2 regions of the Brooklawnia propionicigenes genome follow, and region 1 is predicted to be linked to the other one. Evidence: predicted binding sites of a transcription regulator. Region 1 holds the regulator's gene; the other holds the start of a gene.
What was found. The regulator HrcA, encoded in region 1, represses chaperone genes, less so after heat shock. The targets are predictions, from matches to a motif close to TTGGCACTCGNNNNNNNCGAGTGCCAA.
Positions count from the first base shown of each region.

Region 1 (15,727 bases):
TGGAAGCACGGGCAACCGCCTGCCACTTGGCGAGGCCTTTCGCGGACTTGTCGGGGATACCTGCCCGGGCGTCCCAGCGGACCACGCTGCGCGAGGCCTGCCAGGCGATGATGCGGTCGGCGCCGAGCTCGGTCAGGGATTCAACGGCTATCTCGGAGCGTTCGCCCTTGGCCAGCGCTTGGACGATCGTCCAGCGGTGCCTGCCCGGCGCGGCGATCAGCACCTCGTCGATGCGCACCACAAGCCCCTGCTTGCTGGTCTCGATCACCGGCCCGCGGATCGCCCGTCCGGCTCCGTCGGCCACCAGCAGCTGCTCACCGACGCGGGTGCGCTTGACCACCGCCGCGTGGCGTCCCTCATCGCCGCCAAGCTCCACCAGGCCACCGGGACGCGGATCAGCACCCAGATCGGCCAGGTAGAGCGCGTCGGTCATCAGCTGAAGACGTCCTTGAGGCGGTTGAAGAAGCCCTTCTCCTCCGGCTTGGTCAGCACCTCCGGACCGGCCTCGCCGCGCAACCGAGCCAGCTGGGCCAGCAGCTCGCGCTGCTCGGCGTCCAGCTTCGTCGGGGTCTGGACGAGCATGGTGACACCCAGGTCGCCGCGCGGGGTCTCACCGCGACGGTTGGTCCGCAGGCTCGGCACGCCGTGGCCCGCCATGACCAGGCGGGTGCCCGACTGGGTTCCGGCCGGCACCTCGACGTGTACCTTGCGGCGATCCTCGGGGCAGTCGGGCAGCTCGGATTCCAGGGTGTCGATGTCGATGTGGGTGCCCAGCGCGGCCAGCGCCATCGGCAACCTGACGACCATTTCGAGATTGTCGTGGTCACGCCGGAAGACATCGTGCGGCAGCACCTGGATCTCGACGTAGAGGTCGCCGGCGGGCCCGGCACCGGGTCCGATCTCGCCCTGACCGGACAGGTGAACCCGGTTGCCGGTGTCGACACCACCGGGAATCTTGACATTGATGGTGCGCTGCTGGGAGATGCGGCCGTGGCCGGAGCATTCGGGGCAGGGTTCGGGAATGATGTTCCCGAAGCCCTGGCACGACGGGCAGGGCTGCGAGGTGCGGATCTCGCCGAGGATCGAGCGCTGCGAGACGATGATCTCGCCGCGTCCCTGGCACCGGGTGCAGGTAACGGGCTCGCGATTGTCCTTCGAGCCGGAGCCGTTGCAGGCATCACACAGCACGTAGGTGTCGAAGGTGACCGGCTTGGTCACCCCGAAGACAGCCTCCGGCAGCGTCAGCTTGGTGCGAATGAGTTGATCCTGGCCGCGCCGGACGCGGGACTTCGGCCCGCGGCTGGCGGTGGTCTGGCCGAACATCGCGCCGAACAGATCGCCGATGTCGAAGCCCTGCCCGCCGGCGTAGGCGTTGAAGCCGGAGAAGCCACCCATCCTCGAGAACGGATCACCACCGGCGGCGCCGTGACCCATCGGGTCACCGCCCCGGTCGAAGACGGCCCGCTTGTTGGGGTCGCTCAAGACCTCGTAGGCCTCGTTGACCTGCTTGAACTTCTCTTCGGCGTCCGCATCGGTGGCCACATCGGGATGCACCTTCATGGCCATCTTGCGGTAAGCCTTCTTGATCTGCTCCGCACTGGCATCCCGGGGCACGCCCAGTACCTGGTAGTAATCAGGGTTGCTCATCAGTTGTTCTCGTTCATCCTTCTGCCAGGAATCTGCCGACATAACGGGCGACGGCCCGCACGGCGGAGATCGTTGAGGAATAGTCCATCGACGTCGGCCCGACCACGCCCAGCGAAGCCCAGACCTCGTCGGAACCGTACTCGCTTGCCACCAGCGAGGTGCTGTGCAACGGGACGTACGGATTCTCCTGGCCGATACGCACCGTCACCTCACCAGGATGCTCGGCGACCGCATCGCCCAACAGACGCAGCAGCACCACCTGCTCTTCGAGCGCATCCACCACCGGGCCGATCGCCTGCTGGTAGGACGCGCCGTAGCGCATCAGATTGGGCATGCCCGCCACCACGACCTCATTGGACGGGTCGTAGGCCAACATGGTGCGCAGCGCTGCCACGATCAGGCCGAGCCCGGCCTCATCGAACTCCGGTTCGGCGGCCAGCTCGGCGAGCGCGGCGTCGGCTTGCTGGGGCTTACGGCCCGCAACGGCGGCATTGAGCCGGCCGCGCCAGGTCTCGAGTTCGTCCTCGGTGTACTCGCTCAGCGTCACCGGATGCTGGTCGATGCGGGCGGTGGAATCGATGAGAATCACCAGCACCCGATCGCTGCTCAGGCTGATCACCTCGACATGCCGCACGGTCGCAGAACTGGATGCCGGGTACTGCACGATCGCGACCTGACGGGTGAGCTGGGCGAGCAGCCGGACGGTGCGATGGACGATGTCGTCGACATCGACTGCCCCGGCCAGGAAACTCGAGATCGCCCGTCGTTCGGCGCTCGACAGTGGCTTGACGGTCGCCAGCCGGTCCACGAACAGCCGGTAGCCCTTGTCCGTGGGGACGCGCCCGGCGCTGGTGTGTGGCTGGGCGAGATAGCCCTCCTCCTCCAGGACCGCCATGTCGTTACGGATGGTCGCCGGGGAGACATCCAGGCTGTGACGCTCTACCAAGGCCTTCGAGCCGACCGGCTCGCGGGTGGCCACGTAATCGGTGACGATGGCGCCGAGCACTCTCAGCTTCCGGTCGTCCATCGTTCTCCCCTCCTTGGTCGCTGGCACTCCACAATTCCGAGTGCCAAGCTTACCCCGCGTGCCGGCGGACGCCAGTCAATGGGCCTCAGGCGGATCCCAGCGTCCGGCCACGTCGTCGGCCAGCCCGGCATCGGTCGACGCACAGATCGCCTGAACACGTTGGCTGCCCGGGCCGTAGCCCCGGCCGTCGACCTGGACGGTCGCGCCGCCCAACTCGCGCACCATCAATAGGCCGGGCAGATGGTCCCACGGCATCGGCCTGCGGTAGACGAAGAAATCGGCCTCCCCGCGAAGCAGCTGCGGATAGTCGAACCCGGCGCAGAAATTCGACCCGACGGGCTCGGCGAAGCCGTCCGCCGAATCGAAGCACTGCCAGACCCTGCTGGCTCCGCCGGCGCGCGCCGGGCGGTGTGCCTCGACCCTGGTCATCGGCTCACCGTTACAGGTCACCCCCGCACCGCGCTCGGCCACATAGGCGCGTCCCGCCTCGGGCTGCCAGATCCACGAGCGCGTCACCTCGCTGCGACGGATCTCGGCGATCATCACGGCATAGTCGGGCGATCCCTTGACGAAGTTGCCGGTGCCATCGACCGGGTCGACGGTGTACGCGAGGTCGGCCACGCCCAGGCCCTCGCGAATCGAGGGATCGGCGTAGCTGGCTTCCTCCCCCACCACCAGGCAGCCAGGATTGCGCGCCAGCAGCGCGGCGGTCAGCAACTTCTCGGATTCCCGATCGGCCACGGTGACGTAGTCACCCGGCGATTTCTCGTCGATGTCGTTGCCACTCAGCGCCCGGAACCCGGGCCGGATCACCCGATCGGCGACCTCGACCATCAGTTCGAGTATGTCGTCGTGCGTGTCTACCATTCCTCACCGCCTATTCAGCCAGCGCGGCAGCGTCCAACCGCCGACGGCGGCGAGCAGGGAAACCCCGGTAGTCGAAAACGGGCGATTGATCGGACGCCGCTGCCAGGACCGCGATCGACCACGGCTCTACGGTATAGCTGCCTTCAATCACGTCCCCATCGGCCGGCGGCCAGCAGTTGCCGACCGATTCGGCCCACGGAGCGGTGTCGATGAGGCGGTGCCACTTGAGGTCGCGGCGCGAGATCTCGGTGGAGTCCGGCACCTTGAACACCGCCGGCGACGTGTACATATTGATCATGACCAGGTAATCGGTGCCACCCACACCGGCGCCGTTGATCAGCACCGTCAATTGCCGGTCGGTCAAGCCGGGTTCCCGTGAAAGGTCGGGGCAATAGTACAGGTAGCTCACGTTGTCGGAATCCAGTTTTCCCGAACCCCAGGTCTTCTGGCGCAAGGTCACATCCAATGCGCGCAGCCGAGCGGTGAACCGGGCAAACCGGAACATCGGGTTGACATTCGGCGCTGAATCGCATTCGCCCACCACATCGAAATAGGACGCCAGCTCCGGATTGTCGGGGTCGACCGGCAGCCGGGTGGGGGTATTGGACGACAGCTGGGCCCAGTTGTTCCACATCCCGATGGTGTTGAGATTCCACGGATTGTTGTTTCCGTTCTGGGTGCGGCCGTACTCGTCCCCGCTGACCACCATCGGGACGCCGCGTGCGCACATCAGCGTCACCCAGTTGTTGCGCCACCGGGTGCGCCGCAGCGCCTGATCGCCGCCCGAGTCCCAGGAGTTGTTCTGCGGACTTCCGCCGTCCGAGGGTCCGAAGGGGAAGGGCTGGTCGTTGATCGGCTCATTGAAGCTGACCAGGTCGAACATGGTGAAACCATCATGGGCAGTTACGAAATTGATGGACTTCTGCGGACCGGCATTGTCGTTGAAATGCAGCCAGTCGCCGTTGAACAGTTCGATGAACGCGCGGGTATTGCCGTCGCCTTTCAGGTAGTGGCGCACCGCATCGCGGAAACGGCCGTTCCATTCTCCCCACCCGGACGGGAAATTACCGACCTCATATCCCCACAGATCCCAGGCCTCGGCGATGACCTCGATACCGCGATCATCGGCCCAGTCGACGACCTCCCGCAACAGCGGGTGGGCGTTGAAGAAGCGCCGCCTGCCGCCCCAGTCCTCTTTGTCCGATGCTGACGGGAAGCGTCCGAGCACGGTGGCCAGATCGAACCGGAAGCCGTCCACGCCCATGACGTCATGCCAGTAGATGAGCGAATTCATCACGACATCGCACATCGCCCGGGTCGAGAAGTTCGTCTGGTTGGACGACCCGGTAGCCCCGTCGACGATGTACCCGTCGGAGGTCAGATCGTAGTAGTGCGTGGTCGCGAATCCGCCGAAGCTGGTGAACGCCGCCGAATCGATGTCGTGGTCCCAGTTTCCGCCCTCGGCGGTGTGGTTGAAGACCACGTCGAGGTAGACCTCGACGTCGTGCTCGTGGAACGTCCGCACCATTTCCTTGAACTCACGGGTCGGGCCGCCCGGCGACTTGTCATGGGCATAGTCGCGGTTCGGCGCGAAGAAACCGATCGTCTGGTAGCCCCAGAAGTTGGTGGTGCCATTGACCGCACCCACCTGATCGGAGTCGGTCTCGTGCACCGGGAGCAGCTCGAGCGTGGTGAAGCCGAGGCCCTTGAGGTAAGGCGCGAGGTAGGCCGCACCGGCGTAGGTGCCCCGCAGCTCATCGGGGAGATTGCGCACGTCGTCGAACAGTTCCTCGCCGGCCAGCAGATCGCCGAGCTTGGCTGCCGACGGATGCATGGTGAGGTTCTTGATGTGACCCTCATAGATCGTCACATCTTGAGCGGGACGATTCGGCGCCTCCCCCGTACCGGTGTTGTCGCTGATGACCACGCCCTTCGGGGTGAACCGGCCGGAATCGACGCTGCGGCGCACCCTGCCGTGGTAGTCGCCGCCGCCGGTGGCGAACACGCCCCGGTCGGCTCCGGCCTTCAGGATGCGGGGGCTGAGCGGGACATGGCTGATCTCCCGGGCATAGGGGTCGAGCAGCAGCTTGTTGGGATTGAAATGGTTGCCCTCCGAATCCCGATCGGAGATGAAACCGGCCAGGGAACCCGGCTGCCAGTCGGGGTCCACATCCCAGTTGGTGCCCCAGACGCGATAGCCGTAGAGCTGTCCGGCCACCACGCCGACCAGCTGGCTGCGCCACGCACCGTCCTCCCCCTTGACCGCATCGAACCGGTGGGTGGCGTCGGCCCCGATCTCCTCGTCATACAGTTCGATCGCTACTCGCGTCGCTTTCGGGGCATAGACAGCGAACGATGTCATGTTCTTTTGGGCGTCGAAGGTGGCTCCCAGCGGCCAGCCGCCGAGCTCCCACATCTCGGGGGCGAACGCCGTGACCGAATCGTCCTGTGCGGGCGGCACGTAGGGGCGGTCGGCCGGGGTTGTCAGCTTCTGCTCGGACAGCGCCTCCACGTCCTCGTGGGACAACGTCTTCACATCTTCGACGGACAGCACTTCCTCACCCTCGGGGGGCAGCGTCTGGACGCCCTCGGCTGCAGGTGCGTGCTCGCCTTCATTGGACAGCGGCCGCACGCCCTCGACGGGCAGCGTCTTCGCGCGCTGGGCGGGCGGGGACGGCTCCTCGGTAGGGGCCGACTCATCCTCGGTAGAGGCCTGCGCGTCCTCGGGAGTTGTCTGCGCGTCTTCGGGAGGTGCGGGCTGCTCCTCTTCGTCTGGCTGGACGTCGGCAGGCTGAACCTGGACGCCCTCGGGCTGGTCCTCGGCGTCCACGGTCTGGGTATCCCCGGCGTCCACGGGCTGGGCATCCTCAGCCTGGATCTCGGCAGGCTGATCCTCGGCTTCCTGCGGCTCAGCTTCTTGCGGCTCAGCACCGGCGGTCGGGGTGTCCTCGGGCTGCGCCTGGTCGTCCTCAACGGGCAGCGTCTCATCCTCGGCAGAGGGGGTCTGCTCGTCGCGAGGATCGGCAGCGGGCGCCTGCTCACTTCGAGTGGGTGGGGTGGGGGTCTTCTGACAACTGGTGTGGTTAGACTCGCCCCCGGCTGGGGTAATCTGCTCAGCTCCGTTTTCGGTCATAAGGTCGACGATAACGTAACTCGCGGCTGGTCGGCTCGGCTTGATCCAGCCGACCGCAATGCGACATGGTCAGCCGATCTCATCCAGATGGTCCTGAGTGACGAAGTCAATGAGCTTTTCGACCTCGCGATTGAAGTCCGGATCCAGATCGCGGAAGGTGTGCACCCGCCCGAGCATCGACTGCCAGGCATGCGCGATGTCGGTCTGATCGGAGTGCGGCAGGCCGAGCGCGGCCAGCGTGCCCTTCTTGAAATCGACATCGCGGGGCACCTGCGGCCAAGCCTTGATGCCGATGACCTCAGGTTTGATCGCCTGCCAGATGTCGATGAACCGGTGCCCGGTGATCTGGACGACGTCGCCGTAGCCACCGTGGGCGACCTGCTGGGCGATCCGGGTCTCCTTGCTGCCGCTGACCAGATGGTCGACCAGCACGCCTAGCCGGCGTCCGGGCTCGGGCTGAAACTCGGCCACGATCGCGACCAGATCGTCGATGCCGCCCAGGTATTCGACGACCACCCCGACGTGGCGCAGATCGCCGCCCCAGATCTTCTCGACGAGTTCGGCGTCGTGGCGACCCTCGACGTAGATGCGGCTGGGCAGCGCCACCTTGGCCTTGCCCTCCGGCACAGCCCGGGCGCCCGAGGCGGTGTAGCGCCTGGTGGACCCGGTACGGGGCGGAATCCGCAGCGCAACCGGCTTGCCGTCGAGCCAGAACCCGGGGCCGACCGGGAAGCTGCGTCGTTTTCCCCGGCGATCCTCCAGGATCACCAGGCCGTTCTCCCAGCCCATGATCTCCCCGACGAATCCGGACCCCGGGTCCTCGACCACCATCCCGAGTCGCATCGGGATGTCCTTGGTTTGCGGACGCCGGTTGCGCGCTGCCCTCGGGTCGAGCACGTCACGGCCATAGCGATCATTGGAGAGTCCCACCTGCGGAAGGCTAGTAGCCCGGGCGCCCGGATCCGGACAGGACGCGCGAACAAACGCGGTCTCAATCCAGCAGGTCTCTGATGACCGCATCGGCCAGCAGCCGGCCATCCAGCGTCAGCCTGATGCGCTCGTCCTCCCGCTCGATCAGGCCACGAGCGGCAAGCGCGGGCAACCGACCACGTTCGCTGGCCGTCAGGACCTCGACTGACAACCCGTCGGAGATCCGCAGTTCGAGCAGCACCCGCTCGATCCGGCGGGTGTCCGCGTCCAACACCTCACGGGCCTGGGCGGGGCTGTGGCCAGCCTCCAGCGCAGCTGCATAACGCGCCGGATGCCGCAGATTCCACCAGCGCACCCCGCCGACATGGGAGTGCGCGCCCGGGCCCACCCCCCACCAGTTGTCGCCCCGCCAGTAGGCAAGATTGTGACGCGCCCGGTGGGAGCGATCACGCGCCCAGTTACTCACTTCGTAGTTCTCGTAGCCGGCCGCTTTCAGCCGGTTCTCGGCCATCAGATAGTAGTCGGCCTGCCGATCGTCGTCGGTCGGTGGGATCTCGCCGTGGGCCACCCGGCGCGCCATCGCGGTGCCGGGCTCGATGACCAGAGCGTAGGCAGAGACATGATCGGGATCTGCGGCAATGACCGCGTCCAGACTGGCCTGCCAATCCTGCGGCCGCTCGCCGGGCGTGCCATAGATCAGATCCAGGCTGATCTGGCCGAACCCGGCCTGCCGGGCCAGGCCGACCAGCTCGAGCGCGCGCCCGGGGGTGTGTACCCGGTCGAGGGTGGCCAGCACATGCGGGACAGCGGACTGCATACCGAGACTCAGCCGGTTGATGCCCCCGACCAGCAGTGCGTCCAACTCGGCCGGGCCGATAGTCTCCGGGTTGGCCTCGGTGGTGACCTCCGCGCCGGGACGAAGCCCGAAGCGCCCGGCGATATGTGCAAGCACCTCGGTCAACTGAGATGGCCTCAATAGCGTCGGGGTGCCACCACCGAAGAAGACCGTGCTGACCTCGGGTGCCTGCTCGCCCAGCACCCGGGCGGCCAGATCGATCTCGGAATGCACCGCGGCAAGCCACGCGTCCGGCCCGCCGCCGGGGCCCAGCTGATCGGCCGTGTAGGTGTTGAAATCGCAGTAGCCGCACCGCACCCGGCAGAACGGCACGTGCACATAGAAACTCAGCGGGCGCCCGGTCACCTCGCGCAATGCCGAGGCGGGCAGCGCGCCGTCGGCGGGAGCCGGATCACCAGGTGGCGGAGCGGAAGGCATACCACCGAAGTTATGTCACCGCGACGAGCGGTTCCAGCTGAACGACACTTCACAATAAATACTGCTTAGGCTAGCCTTCTTCTTATGAGCACAACCGCAGTCAGCGAATCCACCGTCGTTCTCGATATCAACGAGCAGCTTCCCGTCGTCACCGAATCGACCACATCGCGGGTCATCGTCAACAATCCCCTGCTGCGGGTGGTCGATTTCACCTTCGCCGCCGGCCAACTGCTCACCGAGCACTCCTCCCCGCGAGCGGTCGTGGTCACCCTGCTGGACGGCGAAATGGACTTCGAAGTCGAAGGCCGGTCGAACATCCTGCACGCCGGTGACGTCATCTATCTGGCGCCCGATGCCCGTCATGCGCTGACCGCGCTCACCGACTGCCGGATGCAGTTGGTGATGGTGGACACCACCGCACACGACTCCTCCGCACAGCACTGATCCGGGCACCCGCGCAGAAGACAACCTCCCAGAAAAGAGTGGATCCCATGACCGAAACCACGTACTCGGAAAAGACCGGCGGCCCCACGACCTCCGAAGAACACCGCGCGGCCGGCCACTGGTTGCTGGCCAAGATGGGCAAGCGGGTGCTGCGTCCCGGCGGCATCGACCTGACCCGCCGGCTGCTCGGCAGCCTGCAGATCTCCTCCGCCGACCGGGTCGTCGAGCTCGGCCCGGGCATCGGCCGGACCGCCCAGCTCGTCCTGGACGGTGGCTACGCCACCTATACCGGAGTCGACCCGAACGAGGACGCCCGCCGCCAGATCGCCGCGGTGCTCGCCGGGCACCACGATGCGGCAGTCCGTGAAGGCGATGCCCGCGCCAACGGCCTACCCGATGGCAGCGCGGATGTGGTGATCTCCGAAGCCATGCTCACCATGCAGTCGGCGGCCGACAAGTCCACGATCGCCCGTGAGGTCTTCCGCACGCTGGCGCCGGGTGGACGCTGGGGGCTGCATGAGCTTTCCCTGAAACCGGACGACGTCGACCAGTCCGTGGTCGACCAGATCTCCAAGGCGCTGTCGCGCACCATCAAGGTAGGTGCCCGTCCCCTGACCACCAGGGCCTGGACCGAACTGGTCACCGAGGCGGGCTTCGAGATCGAATGGACCGATCACCATCCGATGAAGCTGCTCAGCCCGACCCGGATCATCGCCGACGAGGGCCTGCGCGGCGCGCTGCGCTTCTTCAACAATGTGCGGCGCAACCCGCAGGCCCGGCAGCGCATCATGGCGATGCGCAAGGTCTTCCGCGCCAATCAGGATCACCTGGAGGCGGTGGCCCTGATCGCCCGCAAGCCTGAGCGCTAGCGCTTGTCCTTGCTGGTTTCGCCGGTCGACAGCGCGGCGACGAAGGCCTCCTGCGGGACTTCGACGCGTCCCACCACCTTCATGCGCTTCTTGCCTTCCTTCTGCTTTTCCAGCAGCTTGCGCTTGCGGGTGATGTCACCGCCGTAACACTTGGCCAGCACGTCCTTGCGCATCGCGCGGATGGTCTCACGGGCGATCACCCGTGCCCCGATCGCGGCCTGCACCGGCACCTCGAACTGCTGGCGCGGGATCAATTCCTTGAGCTTCGCGGCCATCGCCACTCCGTAGGAGTAGGCCTTATCCTTGTGGACGATCGAGCTGAACGCGTCCACCGGTTCGCCGTTGAGCAAAATGTCGACCTTCACCAGGTCTGCAACCTGGGTGCCCGCCTCGTCGTAGTCCAGCGACGCGTATCCCCTCGTCCGGGACTTCAATGAGTCGAAGAAGTCGAAGACGATCTCGGCCAGCGGCAACTCGTAGCGCAGCTCGACCCGGTCTTCGGACAGGTAGTCGAGCCCGAGTTGGACCCCGCGGCGGCCCTGGCACAGCTCGATGATGGTGCCGATGAACTCGGCCGGGCTCAGAATCGTCGCCTTAATCATCGGCTCGTAGACTTCGGCGATCTTGCCCTCGGGGAACTCGGACGGATTGGTCACCTCGTGCTTGGTGCCGTCTTCCATCACCACGCGATAGTTCACGTTCGGCGCCGTGCTGATGAGATCGAGGTTGAACTCGCGCTCCAGGCGTTCGCGCACGATCTCCATGTGCAGCAGACCGAGAAAACCGACACGGAAACCGAATCCGAGGGCAGCCGAGGTCTCCGGCTCATAGGTCAGCGCGGCATCGTTGAGCTGGAGTTTGTCCAGCGCCTCGCGCAATTCGGGGAAATCGTCACCATCGATCGGATAAATGCCCGCAAAAACCATCGGATTGGGGTTGCGATAGCCCGCGAGCATCTGCGAGGCGGGCCTGGACGACAGGGTCACCGTATCGCCGACCCGCGATTGGCGCACGTCCTTAACGCCGGTTATCAGGTATCCGACCTCTCCGACGCCCAGAGCGGACGATTTCACCGGCTCGGGCGAGATGACGCCCACCTCCAGCACCTCGTGGGTCGTTCCGGTCGACATCATGAGGATGCGATCGCGATGCGCAATCTCGCCGTCGACGACCCGGATGTAGGTGACCACACCGCGATAGGAGTCGTAAACCGAATCGAAGATCAGTGCGCGGGTGGCAGCATCGGGGTCCCCGGTCGGCGCAGGCACGTGGGCGACGATCTGATCGAGCAGCTCGGCGACACCCTCCCCCGTCTTGGCGCTGACCCTGAGGATCTCGTCCTGCTCGCAGCCGATGATCGAGGCGAGCTCGCGGGCGAACTTCTCGGGCTGCGCGCCGGGCAGATCAATCTTGTTGAGCACCGGAATGATCACCAGGTCGGCTTCCAGCGCCAGGTAGAGGTTGGCCAGTGTCTGGGCCTCGATGCCCTGGGCCGCGTCCACCAGCAGCACTGCACCCTCGCAGGCGGCCAGCGACCGGGAAACCTCATAGGTGAAGTCAACGTGCCCGGGCGTGTCGATCATGTTCAGCACATAGTCGTCGCCAGCGCTGCTCCACGGCATCCGCACGGCCTGGGACTTGATCGTGATGCCGCGCTCGCGCTCGATGTCCATCCGGTCGAGATACTGGGCGCGCATCGCCCGCTCGTCCACCACGCCGGTGAGCTGCAGCATGCGATCGGCCAGTGTCGACTTGCCATGGTCGATGTGGGCGATGATGCTGAAGTTGCGGATGATGGCCGGGTCAGTGCGACCAGGTGCAGGAACAGGCATTCACTTTCCAGTCGTGGTTGTTGGCAGTCATGGACGCACTCCGCGCCGCCGCCCATCCTCCCACGACCGGGGCGGTCCCCCAACTTCCCGGCAGCCGACCGGCGGCTCAGCGCGCGCGGCGGCGTCCGAAACCGAGCAGGCCCAAGAAGCCGCCGAAACCGATCAGCAGCGCCCCCGCGATGCGGGCGACCAGACCCACCAGCCACCAGCCGTAGGCGTTCAGCAGCATCCCGCGGATCGCGTTGCCCATGAAGAAGTTCTCGGAACGCAGCTCGTAGAACTGGTTGATCTTGCGAGCCAGGTCGTACTCGGTTTCGGGATCCTTGATCTCCATGCGGGCCAGGCCGGCGATCTCGCCGGGACCCATCTCCGGATACTGCTCTTTGAGCTCGGCCTTCAGTTGCTTGTTGAGTTCGGCAGCCAGATCGCCGACGCCCGCGTAGGTCGCCTGGTCCTCGGGGACGCCGGCGCGCTCGGCGGCGACCTTCATATGCGCGAGCACATAGTTGTCGGCGTAGATGCGGGCCTGCGGACCGTTGCTGAGGGTTTCCCCGGCGTGCAGACTCAACAGTTCGGCGTCGTCGGGGCTGATCAGGCCGGTCTTGAGTTCTTGGGTGATGAGCTCGGGGGCAGGCATGGTGATGTCTTCGGAACCCAGCTGATCGGAGACGAAACGATGGGCAAACGAACCGCCGATCATCGCGCCGGCACCAACCACGGGCAGCACAACGCTGAAGACTCGAGAGAGCGCCCGATAGACCGAATCTGCCATCGTTCCTCCACATCCGCGATGATGACCTGTCCGCATTCTAGGGGCATGAGCAGAGGGACGAGCCAGCGGCCTGACTCGTCCCTCGTGATTGCTCGAAACTGCTGCTACCTGCCCGGTTGCTGCTACACGCCCGTAGCGGACGACTCGGCGCCGGCAGTGGTGCTCTTGCCCTTGAAGATGAACCCGAACGCAGTCAGCGCGACACCGACGACGATCAGCGCCCAGCCCGCGGCCTGAGCGATGGTGCCGACCAGCCACCAGCCGTAGGCGTTCAGCAACATGCCGCGCAGCGTGTTGCCGTCCAGGAAGGTGTCCATCCGCAGGGTCTGCAGCTTGGCGGCCTGCTGCGCGTTCTCGTAGGTGGTGTCGGGATTGGCGATCTCGGCGGCGGCCTGCGCTGCGATCTGGGCATCCGTCGCATTGGCGTTCTCCGGCAGAGCCTTCAGCTCTTCCTTCAAGGCATTCGTGTACTTGGTGACCAGCCCACCGATCGCGCTGTAGTTCGCCTGATCTTCAGGCACACCGGCAGCCTTGGCCGCTGCGGCCATGTGAGCGTGGATGTAGTGGTTGGCGAAGACCTCCGCCTGCGGACCGGTGGTCATCTCCTGACCTGCGTACTTGCGAAGGGCTGCGGCGTCGTCCTCACTGATCCTGCCCGCAGCCAACTGGGAGTCGATGCTCTCGTTGGTCGCCATCGTGATCGACTGATCGGCGAGTTGGTCGCTGACATATCCGTGCGCGAAGTTGCCGCCGATAAGCGCAACCACGCCGACGAGTAGGAGAACAACCCCAACGATCTTCGATAGGGTTTTGTAAACCTGAGTTGCCATCAATGTTCCTTTGTCTCAACTAACGACGCCGTTTCCCGAGAATCGGATGTTCGAACGAGCAACCACTGCGGGCTCGGACCTCCAGGGGAACAAGTTATTCAATAATCAACAGTTCTATTGTAAATGGTTGAACCTTGCAAATCCGCTGCCAGGCAACGTGGGTGATGTCAGTTCAACGCGTGCGACTCGATGCGCATTCCTGGACGACAGTGGTTTGGGCTGCCCGGAGGCCATGTGGTAGCGTGATCAGTCGCGCGTTCAACCAGACGTCAGCCTGATTGTGCGCTACCCAGTCCAGACCAACGACTCAAAGAGGCTCACCAAGTGGCGAACATCAAGTCGCAGAAGAAGCGCATCGGCACCAACGCCAAGGCAACCGCACGTAACAAGGCCGTCAAGTCGGCCCTGCGTACCCACATCCGCAAGTTCCGCGAGGCTGCCGCCGCCGGCGACGCAGAGAAGGCGCAGGAGTACGCCAAGGTTGCGAATCGCGCCCTCGACAAGGCTGTTTCGAAGGGCGTCATCCACAAGAACCAGGCTGCGAACCGCAAGTCCGCGATCTCGTCGCGCGCCGCGGCTCTCTGAGTTCTCGGACTTTCAGAACCTTTCGGCAAGCGCCCTGACCCAGCTGGGTGGTCAGGGCGCTTGTTGTGTTGTCCCACGGGGCCGGCTCAGCGCGCGCGTCCGGCCTGGCGAGCCTGGTCGACGGTGCGCAGGAGTTGCTCCAGGGCAAATCCGGGATCGGCAGCTGCACCCTTCACCTGCTCGTCGGCCCGCGCGACCGCCCGGATGGCGATCGAGACCGCCTGGCTCGACCAGTCACGCGACAGCCGCGACAGGTCCTTCAACTTCCACGGGGGCACGCCCACCTGCCGGGCCAGGTCGTTGTCCGGCATCCGCGCCGAACGCAGTTCGAGATACTTGCCGAGACCTCGCAACGAACCGGCGAGCGCGCTGGTGACCAACACCGGGGCCACTCCCGTCGACAACGCCCAGCGCAGCTTCTCCAGTGCCGGCCCCGGACGCCCGGCCAGGGCATCGTCGGCAACCGCGAAACTGGTGACCTCCGCGCGTCCATCGAAATAGCGACGCACCATCGTCGCGCTCAGCTGCTCCCCCTGATAGTCGGACGCCAGCTGGCGCAGCGCACCGGCGAGCGAACGCAGATCGGTTCCCACTGCATCGATGAGGTCCTGGGCGGCCTGGACGTCCATGCCCATGCGCAGCGATTTGGCCTCGGCGGCGACGAACTTGGGCAGCTCCCAGGCCTTGACGGGGTCCGCCGCGATCCGGGTGACCTTCGCCTTCTTGAGCGCATCGATCAGGGCTTTGCCCTTGAGGCCACCGCCATGGACGAGCACCAGGCAGAGCTCGGGATAGGGCTCCAGCGCGCTCTGCCGGACCAGCGGCAACGCCTGTTCGGGCAAGCTCGCCAGATCGTTGACCACCACGATGACCCAGGACGCGAACAAGCTGCCGCCGATCAGATCGGCGAAACGTCCATCGGCCAGTTCGGCAGCGTTGACCTCGGTCAGTTCGGCATCGGGATGCTCGCGGCGAGCTTGGGCGACGCGTGCGGCGACGGCCCGTTCCGCGAGCAGGGGCTCAGCGCCCTGGACGAGCAGGGTGCTGCCGAAAACCGACGATTGTGCCACCGCTCCATCGTGCCATCTGGTGCTGTCGACTGCCATCCGCACCTGACCCGAACCCAGGAGACTCAGCTCAAGGCGGCCCGATCAGAACCCCGACCCTGACGGCAACCGGTGGCAAGAACGGCCGCGGGGTCGCTGCTGTCGGAGGTGCCCGCTAGAGTCGATGAGGCAAGGATTACCTCTGAGGAGACAGCATGACGATTGGGAAGTATTCCCTCGGCGCTGGCGACCGTTTCGGCAAAGAAGGCGCTGCACAGGTCGCGGCATTCGAAAAGATCAAGGCAGACGGCGTCGATGTCGACATCGTCTGGAACAAGTCCAACCGCGAGCACACCATTATTGGCACTTCGCCGGTCGACCAGCGCAAAGCTGCCGATGCTGCTGTGGCCAAGACCGGCTGGAAGGGCCAGTACTTCGTCGACGCCGACCACATCAACATGACGAACGCCGA
Region 1 is NZ_AP028056.1:2,803,180-2,818,906, reverse strand. Features, by position in the region: gene QUE25_RS13030 (16S rRNA (uracil(1498)-N(3))-methyltransferase) at 1-433, opposite strand, end outside; gene dnaJ (molecular chaperone DnaJ) at 433-1,647, opposite strand; gene hrcA (heat-inducible transcriptional repressor HrcA) at 1,661-2,674, opposite strand; gene QUE25_RS13015 (inositol monophosphatase family protein) at 2,750-3,541, opposite strand; gene QUE25_RS13010 (alpha-amylase family glycosyl hydrolase) at 3,552-6,674, opposite strand; gene QUE25_RS13005 (DUF3097 domain-containing protein) at 6,744-7,604, opposite strand; gene hemW (radical SAM family heme chaperone HemW) at 7,666-8,877, opposite strand; gene QUE25_RS12995 (cupin domain-containing protein) at 8,962-9,321, shown strand; gene QUE25_RS12990 (class I SAM-dependent methyltransferase) at 9,369-10,190, shown strand; gene lepA (translation elongation factor 4) at 10,187-12,022, opposite strand; gene QUE25_RS12980 (hypothetical protein) at 12,129-12,794, opposite strand; gene QUE25_RS12975 (hypothetical protein) at 12,917-13,624, opposite strand; gene rpsT (30S ribosomal protein S20) at 13,949-14,209, shown strand; gene holA (DNA polymerase III subunit delta) at 14,296-15,315, opposite strand; gene QUE25_RS12960 (tagaturonate epimerase family protein) at 15,471-15,727, shown strand, end outside.

Region 2 (15,727 bases), 940 kb from region 1:
GGTCGCGCTTACCTTCATGCGCAGTAGCCGCAAGGGCTGAGATTCTCAGGGTTCTCCCGGGCATCCCCCGAAATGCCGTGTCAATGGCGTAAACATGCTGAGAGTTGGCTTAACGTTTTCCCATGGGAACCCCACAGAGTCAGACTCCGAACCACAGGCGCCGCAGAGCACTGGAGAGCGTCGGGAAGCTTTGTACCCTCGTGATCGGCCTGCCGGTATTGTTTGCCGCCCTGCAGATGAACGCGCCATCGGAGCTGCCCGTCTGGGTTGCGGGACTGGTCACCCTGGCCAGCGGAGTGATCGTGTCGGTGCTGTTCACCCGACGCCAGCAGCAAGCTGTCTCGGACGCTGATCTCCAGTTGGAGCGTGCTTAGTTTGCTCATTTTGCGATCGGGCCGGATTTCGCGCAGGGGCGTCGTCCGGGCAGAATAGTCAAGCGCCTTTCTTGGGCGCACGCCTCCGTAGCTCAGCGGCCAGAGCACCCGCCTTGTAAGCGGAAGGTCGAGGGTTCGACTCCCTCCGGGGGCTCTGTTCCGTCAGCTGTGTTTCATCAGTTGTGTGCCATCAGTCATGTGCCATTGGCTCTGTTCCAGCAATCCTCCGCCAGTTCGCTCGCCGTCGGTACTAGGCGCTCGCCGTTCATCCCAAACGCTCGCCGTCGGTACTAGGCGCTCGCCGTAGAGCAGTTTGCTTCCGTTGGAACGCGAGCGAACTCACTTATGGCGAGCGAACTGGACGAGGGATGGGGCAGACGCTCGCCGTCGGTACAAGGCGCTCGCCGTCCGTACAAACCGCTCGCCGTAGAGCAGTTCGCTTCTGTTGGAACGCGAGCGAACTTACTTATGGCGAGCGAATTGGACGAGGGGCGGGGCAGACGCTCGCCGTCGGTACTAACCGCTCGCCGTCGGTAGCAAACGCTCGCCGTAGAGCAGTTTGCTTCTGTTGGAACGCGAGCGAACTCACTTACGGCGAGCGAACTGCACGGCGAGCGGGGTGGACAGCCAGCGAACTGGGCCGGTGCCGATGGACCAGGCCAGGGATCAGGCGTCCAGGCCGGTGGCGGTCAGGAAGCCCTGGCCGTTGCCGCTGACCTTGGCCTGGCAGCCGGCCTCCAGGAAGGCCGCCTGGCCGTGCTTGAGAACGAGTCCGTCCTGGCCCTGGGAGACACCGATCTCACCGCTGGTGGCCAGCAGTATCCGACCGGACAGCTCGCCGGGCAGTTCGATCATGCGTCCGGGGACGAGGTCGAGCCGCCAGCACACGAACGCGCGCTCGTCGGTCGGGTAGCGCCACAGTCCGGGCAGCTCCTGCTCGGGCAGCATCGCCGGGATCGGCTCGGTGGTGAAGGTCACGACCTGTGCCAGCGCGGACGGGTCGATGTGCTTCGATGTGAGGCCACCGCGCAAGACGTTGTCGGAGTTGCCCATCACCTCCACGCCGGTGCCGCTCAGATAGGAGTGTAAGACCCCCGGCTGCAGGTAGAGGGCTTCGCCGGGCTGCAGAGTGTGCCGGGTCAGCATCAGCGCCGCGAGCAGGCTCGGGTCGCCGGGGAAATGCTCGTCCAGCAGCACTGCGGTGCGCGCGAACTCGCCCAGCTCGCCTTCGTCGTCGGTGTGGTTGACCGCAGCAGCCACCACATCGGTGACCGCTGCCTTGAGGTCATCGTCCAAGACCAGGCAGTTCATGAAAACCTCGGCCAGCCCGGCTCGTCCGCCCCGGTGGCGCAGCGGCGCGAAGACCTGCTCGGACACCGGGCTGATGCCCAGGCGCGAGAAGAGTGCCGAAGTCAGGGCGGGATCGCGGAAACCGGCCAGGGCATCGAACTGAGTGAGCGCGACAATCAGCTCGGGCTTGTCCCATGGGTCCTTGAAGGTGCGCTCGGGCGCGTCGAGTGGGATGTCGGCCTGGTTCTCACGCTCGAAACCCGCCCGCGCATCCATCCGGTTCGGATGCGCCTGCAGGCTGAGAGGACGCCCGGCCGACAGCAGTTTCATCAGGTACGGCAGATGCCCGCCGAACTCCAGCCGGGCCGAATCACCGACCAGGCACGGGTGTTGCTTGATGGCCTCGTCGAGCCGGAGATGGCCATCGATCGTCGCGGGATCGCTCGGGTGCGCGCCCAACCAGTATTCCGCCAGCGGACGTCCGTCCGGGTGAATGCCTAGAATGGCGGGAATCGCGTCGGGCGATCCCCAGTCGTAGCGCTTGATGCTTCCGGTCAGCGGATGCATCCCACCTCCCTGTATAGATACGTTCCGCCTTGCACAGGCTGCCGCCGATGGGGTGACGGCTGCGCTTGTGTGACCAAGCAATCACCCATCCTACTCATCGCGTCCGTGTCACGGCCATTCGGGTTGCCGCCAGGAGCCACGCTGAGCGCCGATCTGTGCGACCCGAGCATCGGCCAGCAAGCCGCCCGAGCATCGTCATTCAAGCCGCCCGAGCACCGTTGTGCAAGCTACCCGAGCGCCGAGGCCCAGCGTCCGGACACCGATGCGCGCAGGTAATCACATCGGTGTGATTCCCGGTTGTAGAATCGCCGCATGGTCGAAGCAGCGCACAATCTCAATCCGCAGGCCCGGTCGTTGACCGAGCGCGAGATGGCCATCCTGGATTTCGAGAAGAGCTGGTGGCAGGCCCGAGCTCCCAAGGAAACCGAGATCCGGGAGCGATTCAACCTCTCGGCGGCGCGCTACTACCAGCTGCTCAATGCGCTGATCGATCGTCCCGAGGCTCTCGAACACGACCCATTGCTGGTCAAGCGGCTCCGCCGGCTGCGCGAGCAGCGCCAGCGCACCCGCTCGGCCTCCAGGCTCGCCAATCGCTGATGATTCAGGCCTTCCGGTCCGGACGAGGTCGCTCTCCGGCTACCGGATAGCCGCCGCTGGCAAGATCGGCCCTCACTTCGAACACATTGGACGCGTACCCGGTTCCGGTGCGCCACTTCGACCACGCCGCGGCGGCCAGATAGCACGGCAGGAACGGCAACCCGAGGAAGACCGCCCACTGCGTGGCATGCGCCGCCTCGTGCTCCACGATCCTGGGATGCCGAGCCAGCAGCCGGTCGATCGTGCCACCGGGGACGATCACCACGCAGCCGATGGTGAACGCCCCGGCAACCGGAAATCCCAGACGATAGCCTTCGGCGATCCACAGGCCGGCCGGACCTCGACGCGGACGCGCGCGTCCTGCCAGTGCCACGGCGAAGCCCAGCGGCGTCGACAGGTTCACCCAGTTGGCGATCGCGCGCAGCTGGTGGTTGCGGCTGGTGGCCATGGGTTCAGCCTATGGCCTGCCTGTTGGCCGCCCCGATTGTTTGCACTCTCGGGGCCCGAGTGCTAATAATGAATTTGGCACTCCAACACGAGGAGTGCCACCGCTTCGAGTCGTGGTGCGGGTGAGACCTTCAGGTCGTCCGTCGCGGGCATCGGCAGCCATGAGTCGTAGCGACCACTAGACAACCAACGGGGCCTGGCCCCTGATGCCAAAGGATTTTCCACAGAACCATGGCAAAACTCATTGAATTCGACTCGGAAGCCCGTAAGGCTCTCGAGAAGGGCATGAACACCTTGGCCGATGCCGTCAAGGTCACCCTTGGGCCGAAGGGACGCAATGTCGTCCTGGAGAAGTCGTGGGGCGCCCCCACGATCACCAACGATGGCGTGTCCATCGCTAAGGAGATCGAGCTTTCCGATCCCTTCGAGAAGATCGGCGCTGAGCTGGTCAAAGAGGTCGCCAAGAAGACCGACGACGTTGCCGGAGACGGCACCACGACCGCCACCGTTCTCGCTCAGGCGATGGTGCACCAGGGGCTGCGTAATGTGACCGCCGGCGCCAACCCGATCGAGTTGAAGCGCGGCATCGACAAGGCCGTGACCGCGATCATCGCTCAGCTGGCCGCCATGTCGACCGAGGTCGAGACCAAGGAGCAGATCGCTCAGACTGCCTCCATCTCCGCCGGCGACTCCAGCGTCGGCGAGATCATCGCCGAGGCCATGGACAAGGTCGGCAAGGAAGGCGTCATTACCGTCGACGAGTCCAACACCTTCGGCATGGAGCTCGAGCTCACCGAGGGCATGAACTTCGACAAGGGCTACATCTCCGGCTACTTCGTAACCGATCCGGAGCGCATGGAAGCCACCCTCGAGGATCCCTACATCCTGATCGTGGACGGCAAGGTCTCCTCGTTGAAGGACCTGCTGCCCGTGCTCGAGAAGGTGCAGCAGACCGGCCGTTCGCTGCTGGTCATCGCTGAGGACGTCGATGGCGAGGCCCTGGCCGGCCTGGTCGTCAACAAGCTGCGTGGCACCTTCAAGTCGGTCGCCGTCAAGGCTCCGGGCTTCGGCGATCGCCGCAAGGCCATCCTGGCCGACATCGCGGTGCTCACCGGTGGCCAGGTCATCAGCGAGACCGTTGGTCTGTCGCTGGACCACGCCGAGCTCGACATGCTCGGCCGGGCCCGCCTGGTGACCATCACCAAGGACGACACCACGATCGTCGAAGGCGCCGGCGACAAGGAGCAGATCCAGGGCCGGATCAAGCAGATCCGCACCGAGATCGAGAACTCCGACTCCGACTACGACCGCGAGAAGCTGCAGGAGCGGCTGGCCAAGCTGGTCGGCGGCGTCGCAGTGATCAAGGTCGGCGCTGCGACCGAGGTCGAGATGAAGGAGCGCAAGCACCGCATCGAGGACGCCGTCCGCAACGCGAAGGCTGCCGTCGAAGAGGGCGTGCTGCCCGGTGGCGGTGTGGCCCTGATTCAGGCCGCCAAGAACGCCAACCTCGAGGGCCTCAGCGCCGACGAGCAGATCGGTGCGCAGATCGTGCTGTACGCAGCCGCCGCGCCGCTGAAGCAGATCGCCGCCAACGCCGGTCTCGAAGGCGGCGTCGTGGCTGAGAAGGTCAGGAGCCTTCCGGCCGGCGAGGGCCTGAACGCGGCCACCGGCGAGTACGTGCATATGGTCAAGGCCGGCATCCTGGATCCGACCAAGGTCACCCGCTCGGCACTGGCCAACGCGGCGTCGATCGCCGGTCTGTTCCTGACCACCGAGGCTGTTATCGCCGACAAGCCCGAAAAGGCTCCCGCGATGCCCGCCGGTGGCGACGAGATGGGCGGAATGTACTGATCCGCGATCAGTCCTGATTGCCTCAGTAGGGGGACGGTTCCTTCGGGAGCCGTCCCCCTCCTGCATGCCCGTCCCCGCGTCCACCGGCCGCCGCCGGGTCTTGGTCGGAGTGCGGTGGAGGTGCGCGCGGCCGACGAGCCCGAAGCCCGGGGGTGTCGCGCGTCGGTCTGCGCGCTGACAGTGCATCATGGTGACATGTCTGGCCTGTTGGAGGTGGTCGTCCTCACTGCCGACGATGCCCGGCGCGCGGAAGAAGGCGGCGCCGACCGGCTGATGATGGTCGGCGAGCTGACCGGGCAGGGACGCTGCCCCGAACCGGCAGCGTTCCGGCGTGTGCGGGACGCCTGCACGATCCCGATCCGGCCGCTGCTGCGGCTGCGCGATGGCTACCGGTCCGACGGTGGCGAAGTGACCCGGCTGCGTGGGCTGGCGTCGAACTACCTGAGCGACGGCGCCGAGGGCTTCGTCCTCGGATTCTTGGATGGCTACTCGCAGGTCGACACCGAGATCGTCGCGGCGTTGACCGACGACGGCTACTGGCCGTGGACCTTCGACCACGCGATCGACCGCTGCCTCGACATGGACGAGGCCTGGGCGCGGTTGAGGGGTATGCGCGGACTCGATCAGATCCTGACCGCAGGGTCCAGCCGCGGCCTGGAGATCGGGTTGGACGATCTGGTCTTGCGGGCCCGAGCCGATCCCGAGGATGCCCGGCTGATCCTGGCCGGCGGGGGACTGGTGCCCGAGCATGTCGCCTGGCTGAGCCGGGCCGGGGTGCGGGCCTTCCAGGTGGGTCCCCAGGTGCGCACCGGAGGCTCGTTCGCGGCCGACGTGGATCCGTCGCTGGTGCGCGGCTGGCGAATCCTGCTGGACTCCGAGCATGTCCGGCGGGCCAGCTAGCTGGAACCAACCTGATGGTCGGGCAAGCCGGTCGGCAGGCGTCGCCCCCGGGACGTCAAAGGTGCGGGTCGGACGCGCCGTGGACAGCGGCAGTCTCGGCTTCGGCATCGAGTGCTCCACGATGCACAGGCTGGGCGATGGTCAGGCGGCCGCGGCTTCGCGTCTAGCCTGGACCCATGAACAATCCAGATCGTCGCCCGATGGTCGCGGTTCCGCCGCCTCAGCGCCGCGTGCGCAGGCGTCAGGCGGCCCGGGTGGTCGTGCGTGCCGAAGGACGTGTGTTGCTCGCTTCCGATTGCGATCCGGGTATCCCGGGGTCGCAGTGGTGGGTGACTCCGGGTGGCGGTCTGGACATCGGTGAGAGCTTCGCGCAGGCGGCCGCCCGCGAACTGGCCGAGGAGACCGGTCTGCTGGTCGATCCGGGCGATTTCTTCGGGCCGGTCGCCCGCCGAGTCGTGCATCATGGCTACTCGGATCAGGTTCTGGTGCAGCGGGAGGACTTCTTCGTCCTCGATCTGCCGGCTCGCTATGAGCCGGACACCGCCGGGTTCACAGCCGAGGAGAAGGTGACCATGGCCGCCGGATTCGGATGGTTCACCGTGGCCGATCTGGTGGGTAAGATCGTCTGGCCCGTCGAACTGCCCCGCCTGATCGCGGCCACGATCGCCACCCAGCTCATCGATTTCGGGGATGTCGAGGAGTCCACCGTCCCGGTGCGCCTAGGCCATCGCTGAGCAGATCGGACTTCGGCGCGGGACTCGGGGCGTCGCTCAGTTCCTCTGCTCGAGCGGCGGGTCGTTGATGACGACGGGCTCCAGTGTCTGTGCCGAGATAATCCTGCCGGTCGGGACTGTCAGCCGTGCTCCGGCCCGGCGCACCAGATAGGCCGAGCCGTGTGCCACGAAAAGCACCCGGACGATCGCGCTGGTCAGCGTCCCGTCTTCTTCGGCGTACGCCAGCTGCACCCACAGGTCACTCTGGGCGGCTGTGTCCAAGACCGGACGCCAGTCCGTGGACTGCCGTTCGCCGAACGCACCAGCGGCCCCCGCCGGCCGGCGATCAGTGCTCGCCGCCTGAACGCGAGGCAACGCGGGACGTTCGCCGTTTTCGTCGAAGATCCGCCCGCCCCGCAATACCAGGGCGACCTCGCGCGGCAGGATCACGGTGCGCTCATCGACGGGACGCAGCAGTCGCAATGCCAGCAGCCGGTCGATCGGGGAGGCGGCGTCCGGCCAGGTCACCGCGCGTTGCGCGTTGCCGACCGTGCCTTGGGGTGGACCCCAGACCAGCCGTTCGAGGACCCGGCGGTCGTCGTCGCCTATCCGGCCGAGCGCCTCGGTGATGGTGGCCTCGTCCAGTGGTTCGGCGCTGATCGGCGCAAGGCCTGCCGGGAATGGCCCCAGGGCCCGCGCCACCGCATCGGTGACCGCCATCCCGGTCTGCGTGATAAGGCCCTGACGACGCAATTCATCGGCAACAGCTGCCACATCGAGGGCTTCGAACTCGGGCAATGCCGACGGGTCGGCACCGGCCGCGAGCGCCACCAGCACCCGCAACTCGTCCTCGCCGAGCCGGGCAAGCGTGTGAGCGGTCGCGGCCGACGAAGCGTCCGAACCCACCGCTAGTACCGCCGCTGCGGTTTGTTACGCATCGTGATGGCCAGCCCGACCAGGCAGACGAAGCAGAGCAGCCGCGCCGTGCTCTGCAACTGGTCGATATAGAAGTAGCCCTGGAACCAGAAGAAGGCCACCACCAGCGTGAAGGCGGCACAGACCAGCAACATGATCCGCCCGGGCACATTGTTGGTCGCGGCCAGGATGCCCGCACCCAGCAGCGCCCACGGCGCCAGCCCACTCCACAGCATGCCGACGAACAGCAGCCCGATCAGCCAGCCGGTGATCTGGGGAACCTCCTGAGCGGGCGGTCGACTGGGGCCGCCGGGCGCCGGGTAGTAGCCGTCTTGGGAATACGAGCCCGTCGCGTACGGATTCGGTCCATAGGGCGACGGCGCGGGTGCATACGGATTGGCCGGATAAGGGGACGGCCCGGTCGGATAGGGCGACTGCGCGACCGGACGCATGGTCTGCGGGCCGGCCGGCGGTGCCCCAACGCCCGGCTGTGCCCCTGCGCCCGGCGGTGCCCCAACGCCCGGCTGCGGCTGAGCGGTGCCGACCGGAGCGGGCCAGGGCTGGGCTCCGACGGGCAGGCCTGAAGGCGGCGGCAGCGAGCCGAGTTGCTGGGGGCTCAACGCAGTGTCCGGTTCGGACGCCGCATTGAGCGCATCGCTGGTCGCGCTGCCCGGAACCGGCTGGGTCGGGTCCCAGGCACTGACCGCCTCGGGCGGCAACGCATCGAGCAGCGGTTCGTGTGGGTCGCGCCGATCGGCGGGGGCAGGGGCAATCTGGTCCAGCGGCGCCACCTGCTGTGCCGGCGGGGCGAAATCCTGCGGCGGTGCCACCGGCCCAGGCGTCACCGCGCGCGGCGGCTCGGACGTCGACAGCGGGGGAGCCGCCGGGCTGGCGAAGCCGAACGGCTGGCCGGGCTGCTCGTCCTCACCTGCCAAGAAAGTCGAAGTCACCTGCGTCATGGCGTCCAGTCTAGAAGCCCGGACGACAACCCTGTCGGTGCTCGCGCTGGGCGGAAGAGCCCAGATCGGATCAGGCCGCGGTGGGGCCGTGCTGGTTCTGCCCCCAGCTGGGTGCGCGCCGATTGCTCAGACAGGTATCCTGTGATGGACGCGGGTTACCCTACCCGTGCCGAATGCGAGTAATGAGAGAGGTTGCGGTGCCCAGCGGCAAGGTGCGTTTCTACGACGCAGACAAGGGCTTCGGCTTCATCGCCAAAGACGGCGGTGGCGACGTATACGTACGCGCCGACGCTCTGCCCCAGGGAGTGACTGCGCTGAAGACCGGCCAGAAGGTCGAATTCGGCTTGATTCAAGGACGCAAAGGTGAGCAGGCACTGTCGGTTCAGCTGGTCGAGTTGCCGCCGTCCCTGTCGAAGGCTTCCCGCAAGAAGCCGGAGCAGCTCGCGGTGATGTTCGAAGATCTGATCAAGGTGCTGGATGCCCTCGGCAACGGCTACCGGCACGGACGATATCCCAACGCGCAGCAGTCGGCGAAGGTGGCTGGAATGCTGCGGGCCGTTGCGGATGAGCTGGAGCTATGAGCGAAATAGACCAAATAATCGCGGATTCCCTCGACGCGGCTCGAGACGCGGCTGTCGAGGCGGCCGGTGATTTCGGCGTCGGCGACTACCTCGGCAGCAAGGTCGAGGCCGGTGCTCGGCAGGCGACGCATCTGTTCGACTGCCCGCATCCCGGCTACTACGGCTGGCACTGGGCGGTGACGATGACTCGTGCCTCGCGCGCCCGTTACGCCACGGTCAACGAGGTGGTCCTGCTGCCCAGCGACGAGTCGTTGCTGGCCCCGGTGTGGGTGCCGTGGGCCGAGCGGCTGATGCCCGGTGATGTCACCCCGGGCACGCTGCTGCCGACCCCCGACAACGATCCCCGGCTGGAGCCCGGCTACGGCGGCGGCGAGCTGGCCGCCGACAGCGATCCGGCCGAGTGGGCCCAGACCCGCGCGGTGGTCAGCGAACTCGGACTGGGGCGGGAGCGCGTCCTGTCACCGATCGGACGCGAAGAGGCCGCCGAACGCTGGCTGGATTCGGACGCCGGACCCGGCAGCCCGGCCGCCAAGCAGGCGCCCGGACAGTGCGTGACCTGCGGCTACTTCGTCCGGCTGGGAGGATCGCTCGGACGCCTGTTCGGCGCCTGCGCCAACGAATACTCCCCCTACGATGCGCGGGTGGTCTCGATCGATCATGGCTGCGGCGGCCATTCTGATCTCGTTGCGGACGAGCGGGTCGCCCGCCTGCCGGAGCCGGTCTTCGACACCATCAGCATCGACCACTCGCTGTTCGACTGACCGTATTGCTCTACGGAGCAGATCGCTCGGCTGATCGTCGTGTTCGACTGACCAGATCGCTCGGCTGATCGTCCGCGTCGGTCACCGTCGCACGCCGTGGAGAACGATCACGGTGTGGGTGCAGGAATGCCGTGTGCTGCGTCCTTGGCGCGTTTCTTGCGTCGCCAGGCGCAATAACCGATCGCGATGAGTCCGATCCCGATGCCGGTCAGGGCGACCGTGTACCACCAGTCGGGGACCCCCCAGCGGACCCGTGCCAGTTGCAGGGCGACGTAACCGACGACGAAAAACGCCGTCCCGATAGAGAAGACCCGCACCCCATCGTCGGGAACCGGCTTCACCGGCGCCTGTTGCAGGCGTTCTTCCAGCGAACGCTTAGCAGATTCCTGACTTGTTACAGGCGGATTATCGGTCATGGACCCTATCTTATGGACAGTTTCCACATGTTTAGCATGACGCTATGACCACCACATCGGCACAGGGTGCTCCGATCGCCAGCGGCGATCAACAGAAATCAGGCTTGGACCGTTGGTTCGAAATCACTCAAAGAGGCTCATCTGTTTCCCGCGAGGTGCGCGGCGGCTTGGTGACCTTCTTCACTATGGCCTACATCATCGCGCTGAACCCGCTGATCGTCGGGACGGCAACCGACAAGAACGGCAATCTGGTTTCGGGTGCACCGAAATTCACCGATGCTGCCCAGACGATCGTCGACTCGGCCGCGGTCGGCCAGTCGATCGCGATGGTGGCGGCAGCAACTGCCCTGGTGGCAGGGCTGATGACGATCCTCATGGGTGTCGTCGGACGCTTCCCGATCGGCATCGCGACGGGCCTTGGCCTCAACGCGATGCTCGCCTACGTGGTCGCGCCGCAGATGACCTGGCCGCAGGCGATGGGACTGGTGGTCTGCGAAGGCATCCTGGTCACCATTCTGGTGCTCACCGGCTTCCGTGAGGCGGTCTTCCGCGCGGTGCCGCCGAGCCTTCGCACCGCGATCAGTGTCGGTATCGGCCTGTTCATCACGTTCGTCGGCCTGGCGGATGCGGGCATCGTTCGCCCCGGCAGCCCCCTGGTGCAGTTGGGCGTCAACGGCTCGCTCGTCGGCTGGCCGATCTTCGTCTTCGTCGCGACCTTCGTGGTGCTGGCGGTGCTGTACATGCGTAAGGTCCGTGGTGCCATGCTGTGGGCTATCTTCGGCGGCACGGTGCTGGCCGTGATCTTGGAGGCCGCTGCGAAGATCGGTGCGGTCTCGCCCGACCATGCGACCGGCTGGGCGCTGAACGTTCCGGCGTTCCCGGGCTGGCAGGCGTTCGCCAGCCCCGATCTTTCGCTGCTGGGCAAGGTCGACGTCTTCGGTGGTTTCGCCACTGACGGCACTGTGACGGTGGCCAGCGTGCTGACCGCGTCGATGCTGGTCTTCAGCCTGCTGCTCGCCGACTTCTTCGACACCATGGGCACGGTCGTGGCGGTCGGTGCCGAGGGCGGCATCCTGAACAAGGCCGGCGAGCCGCCGCACCTGCGCGAGATCCTGCTCGTCGACTCGCTGGCCGCCCTGGCCGGCGGTGCCGCCTCGGTCTCCAGCAACACCAGCTATGTCGAGTCGACCGCCGGTGTCGCCGAGGGTGCCCGGACGGGCATCGCGTCCATCGTCACCGGCGTCGGCTTCTTGGTGGCGCTGTTCATCACCCCGATCGTCAACATGGTGCCTTCCGAAGCCGTCGCCCCGGTGCTGGTGGTCGTCGGCTTCCTGATGATGACCCAGGTCACCGAGATCCCGTGGAGTGATATCGAGATCGCGCTGCCGGCGTTCGTCACGATCGCCTTCATGCCGTTCACCTACTCGATCACCGTCGGTATCGGCGCGGGCTTCATCATGTTCGTGGTGATGAAGATCTTCCAGGGCAAGGCTGCCAGGGTCCACGTGCTGATGTGGATCGTTGCGGCGCTGTTCGCGATCTACTTCATGCAGGGCCTGATCACCGGCGCCTTCGCCTGATCAATGGCGAAGACGACGACGACCGGTCGGTGAACGGGCCGGCAGGCTGAATCAGGGGCGTCACGGCATCCAGGTCACGACCAGATCTGGGGCCGGGCGCCCCTGCTGCTTCGCCTGGTCCGTCCAGGCGGGGTAGTCGTCCAAGAACTGCCGGAAGGGACGCACCGCGGCGGCGGTCTTGGCGTCCAGGCCGTCGGCGATCTCGTCGATGGCCTGCCGGGTGGCGAGCACATGGGCATGTTTGGCGTATCCCCAACGCTGCCCTGGCAAGGGAAAAAGCGGGATCTGCGGGTCGCCCTGCAGCAGCTTCTCCAAGGCGAACTGGCTCGGCAGTCCGGCGGTGGCCAGGTCGAATTCCAGATCCGACATCTCACGTTCGTCGACGTCGAGGTCCAGGCGTCCCCAGCTCAACTCGCCCAGCCAGGCAAGAACGATCTGCCAGGCGTAGCCCTGCCGCTCGGGCCCGATGGCGTGGGCGGTCAGCAGAGCCTCGACATCGGGCGGGGCCGGACGATGGGGCACCGTCGGCGGATCGATGGGCCTTTTCATCGCCGGGCCGACGCGTCCCAGCAGCTTGCGGCGGCGGCCATGGGGGTCGGCAGGGGCAGGGAAGTCGGCAGCCGCGATCTGCCGTAGCCGGCTGGCCAGTTCGGGTTCAGCCCCGAACATGTCACGTAGTTCGGTGATTCCGATCGCAAACTGCGACAACCGTCCCATGTCATGAGGTTAGTCGCTGAACAGTCTCAGTAGCGCGCGATACGGCGGTCTGCTGTACTGGCGGGGCTGAGGGTTAGCTAGACTGTCGCGGGTACTCAATGGACAGGAGCGCCGATGGCAAGGGTTCAGCCGCCACTGGCCTGTGCTGCGGCATCGCTGCTGGTCTTCGGAATGGCTGCTCCGGCCGCTGCAAGTCCGGGCGATGTCATTACGTTGGCCGACCCCAGCTTGAGCGCTTCGGGCGCGTTGGCCGCCGATCCGGCGAGGGATGTCTATTGGACGGCTGCCGGTTCGGGTGCGGTGCAGGCCATCAACCCGGACGGATCGACCGCAGGTGAGGTGAGCTACGCTGCCGCTCCGACCGGCGTGGAGGCCCTCGCCATGTTCGACGGCGCGCTTTACGTCGGCGATGTCGGTGGCGCCCGCTCAGCGGTCACCGTCTACCGTCTCAATTCGATGGACTACGGCACATCCGCGGCCTTCACCCAGTGGACGCTGCACTATCCGGACGGCGCGCACGACGCGATGACCATGATGGTCTCGCCGCGCGGCAACATCTGGATCGTCACCAAGGGATCGCCGGGCGGGCTCTACTACGTCGAAGCGCCCGGGACGCTCGCCGAGCTGACCCTGGAGCGGGTGGCTGACGCACCCGATTGGGTGACCGATGGCGTCTTCACGGACGGATCCACTGCCGTGCTGCGCACCTATAACAGTGTGCTGACCTTCGACATGATGGATTATGCGGTGACGGCGGCTGAGGTGGCGCCCGCGCAACCGCAAGGAGAATCCGTCACCACAAGCCTCGACGCCACGGGACTGGTGCTGGGCAGCCGCAACGACGACCGGCTGCTGGAGGTCACCGCGCCGACGACGATGGCCGATGTCGGTGAGGCACCCTCGACTCCGCCGGGCACCGCGACCGTCGCTGAGCCCACCGAGGCCCCGACGACGGCGGTCGAGGAGGCCGAGACGACCTCTGCTCCCACAGATTCGGAAACCCAGGCCGGCAAGTCCGGGGGCGGGCGAGGCAGGTACGGTGCGTTGGCTATCGCCGCGCTGGTGTCGGTGGTTGCCGGGGGAATCGCCTACCTGACGAGCAAGCCGCCGTCGAAGCATTACCGGCGGCGTCACTAGGCTATTCGGCGCTGTCGGCGGCCGGACGGTCGGGCCCGGCGTCGGCGATCGCGGTGGCGTCCAGGTCGATCGGGATGCTGCGGGCCTGTCGGACCGCTTCCGCCAGCACGTTCAGCCGGGCGTCCGGTACCGCAAGCAGTGGCACGCCGTGGGGCAGCCGCGCCAACCCGGACAGCCGCGGATCGGCGAGCACATCGGCCACGGCGGTCTTGTCGCCACCGGTGATCAGCGCCTCACAGCCGTCGAGTCGGGGCAGTAGGACTTCGGCGGCATCGTCCGCGGCTTGTTGGTAGGCGAAGCGAGTCTGATTGGCGCGGCGGCGGGCATAACGCTGCTGCGACCAGCCGCCGGCCTTCGTCCGCGATTGCACGTAGTGCCGGGAGGTGCGATGGACGATCAACTCGTCGCCGTCGGCCACGCCCACGGCGCTGGCAGCTTTGCGCACCAACAGCACCGCGACGCGACGCGGGCGGACGAGCTGGGCCAGCGCGTCCGGCAGGCTTGTGGCCGGGTCGAGTGGTTCCCAACGGTTGATCAGGCGTGCTCGAGCGTCATCGGCGGCCTGCAGGAATATCGCGCCGGGCAGAATGGTTGAGGTGACGGTTCCATGGCGGGATTCGAATCGCTCGATCCAGCCGGGCAACCTTCCGGTGGCGACGCTGACGCGGCGAGCAGTTGGGAAATCCATGCTCATTGCGCCATGCTATGCCTTGGCGGAGACGTTATGTTAGGCCATGCTAAGCGTGGCAGTCGGTTAGGCTTTCAGCTAACCAGGAGGGCCCGAATGAACGATCTGATCGATACCCCGGAGATGTATCTGCGCACCATCCTCGAGCTTCACGAAGAAGGCATCGAGCCACTACGTGCGAGGATCGTCGAGCGGCTGCATCAGTCGGGTCCGACCGTGAGCCAGACCGTGGCCCGGCTGGAGCGCGATGGGCTGCTGACGGTGCAGGACAACCGGCGCATTGAGCTCAGCGAGATCGGCTGGGAGCGTGCCCGCAAGGTGATGCGCAAGCACCGGTTGGCCGAGCGGATGTTGTCGGACATCATCGGACTCGACTACTCGATCGTGCACGAGGAGGCCTGCAAGCTGGAGCATGTCTTCGGTGATGCCATCGAGGAGCGGCTCACCGTGCTGCTGAACTCGCCGCAGCTGTCGCCCTATGGCTGTCCGATCCCATCGCTTGAAGGTGAACTTCATCCGGAGGTCTTCCGGGAGGGTGTGGTCGCGCTGGCCGAGGTCGTGACCGGCGAGGTGCAGAGTTTCAACCTGGTGCGGCTGAGCGAGTTCGTCCAGGCCGACGAGATGGCGCTGACCGGGCTCAAGGATGTCGGTGTGGTGCCCGATGTGGCGATTTCGGCGGTGGAGGTCCATTCAGCCGTCGAGATCAGGGGCCCCGAGGGGCGGGTCCGGGTCGACAAAGCGATCGCGGGCGGGCTGTGGGTAGCCGACAAGGAGGCTGTCGCGCACTGATCGCCAAGGGACCTGACTAGGCCGGGGAGCCTGGCGAAAGGGATCTGACAAGGCCGAGGGACCGGATAAGAAGAGGCTCTGACGAAAGCGCCGCGGACCAGGGATGACCGTCTGCGGCGCTGTTCTTTGCGCCCGGTGGGTCGGGTCTTCGCGGGAGGTATTGGCCAGGGGGTGCGTCCCCTCATTTCGGGGCATAAGGAAAGCGGCTGCCGCACGAGAGGCCGAAGCCGTCTACCCACCCCCAGGAGACAAATCATCGGCGGCAACCGCTTTCGTCACCAACAATAACCTATGCGGGACTGAATGCAAGGCGCCGTGGACAAAGTTGCCAAGGAAGAAATGATCTTGGTCTGACGGCCTCTGACGGCCCATCTTCGAGGGGGCCGGACGCGCTGTTGATCGCCCGCCGGGCGCCTATTGCGGCCGGTCTCGGCCCTCCCCATCG
Region 2 is NZ_AP028056.1:1,860,492-1,876,218, forward strand. Features, by position in the region: gene QUE25_RS08410 (DedA family protein) at 1-40, shown strand, start outside; gene QUE25_RS08415 (hypothetical protein) at 237-374, shown strand; tRNA gene QUE25_RS08420 (tRNA-Thr) at 456-528, shown strand; gene manA (mannose-6-phosphate isomerase, class I) at 1,041-2,231, opposite strand; gene QUE25_RS08430 (DUF3263 domain-containing protein) at 2,544-2,828, shown strand; gene QUE25_RS08435 (hypothetical protein) at 2,833-3,276, opposite strand; gene groL (chaperonin GroEL) at 3,507-5,126, shown strand; gene QUE25_RS08445 (copper homeostasis protein CutC) at 5,322-6,026, shown strand; gene QUE25_RS08450 (NUDIX hydrolase) at 6,203-6,760, shown strand; gene QUE25_RS08455 (hypothetical protein) at 6,797-7,645, opposite strand; gene QUE25_RS08460 (hypothetical protein) at 7,648-8,613, opposite strand; gene QUE25_RS08465 (cold-shock protein) at 8,811-9,194, shown strand; gene QUE25_RS08470 (DUF3027 domain-containing protein) at 9,191-9,955, shown strand; gene QUE25_RS08475 (hypothetical protein) at 10,063-10,371, opposite strand; gene QUE25_RS08480 (NCS2 family permease) at 10,416-11,951, shown strand; gene QUE25_RS08485 (hypothetical protein) at 12,012-12,668, opposite strand; gene QUE25_RS08490 (NHL repeat-containing protein) at 12,783-13,805, shown strand; gene QUE25_RS08495 (acVLRF1 family peptidyl-tRNA hydrolase) at 13,807-14,499, opposite strand; gene QUE25_RS08500 (metal-dependent transcriptional regulator) at 14,590-15,282, shown strand.
Region 2: the regulator HrcA is predicted to act here: its motif matches at 3,316-3,342, upstream of groL (chaperonin GroEL).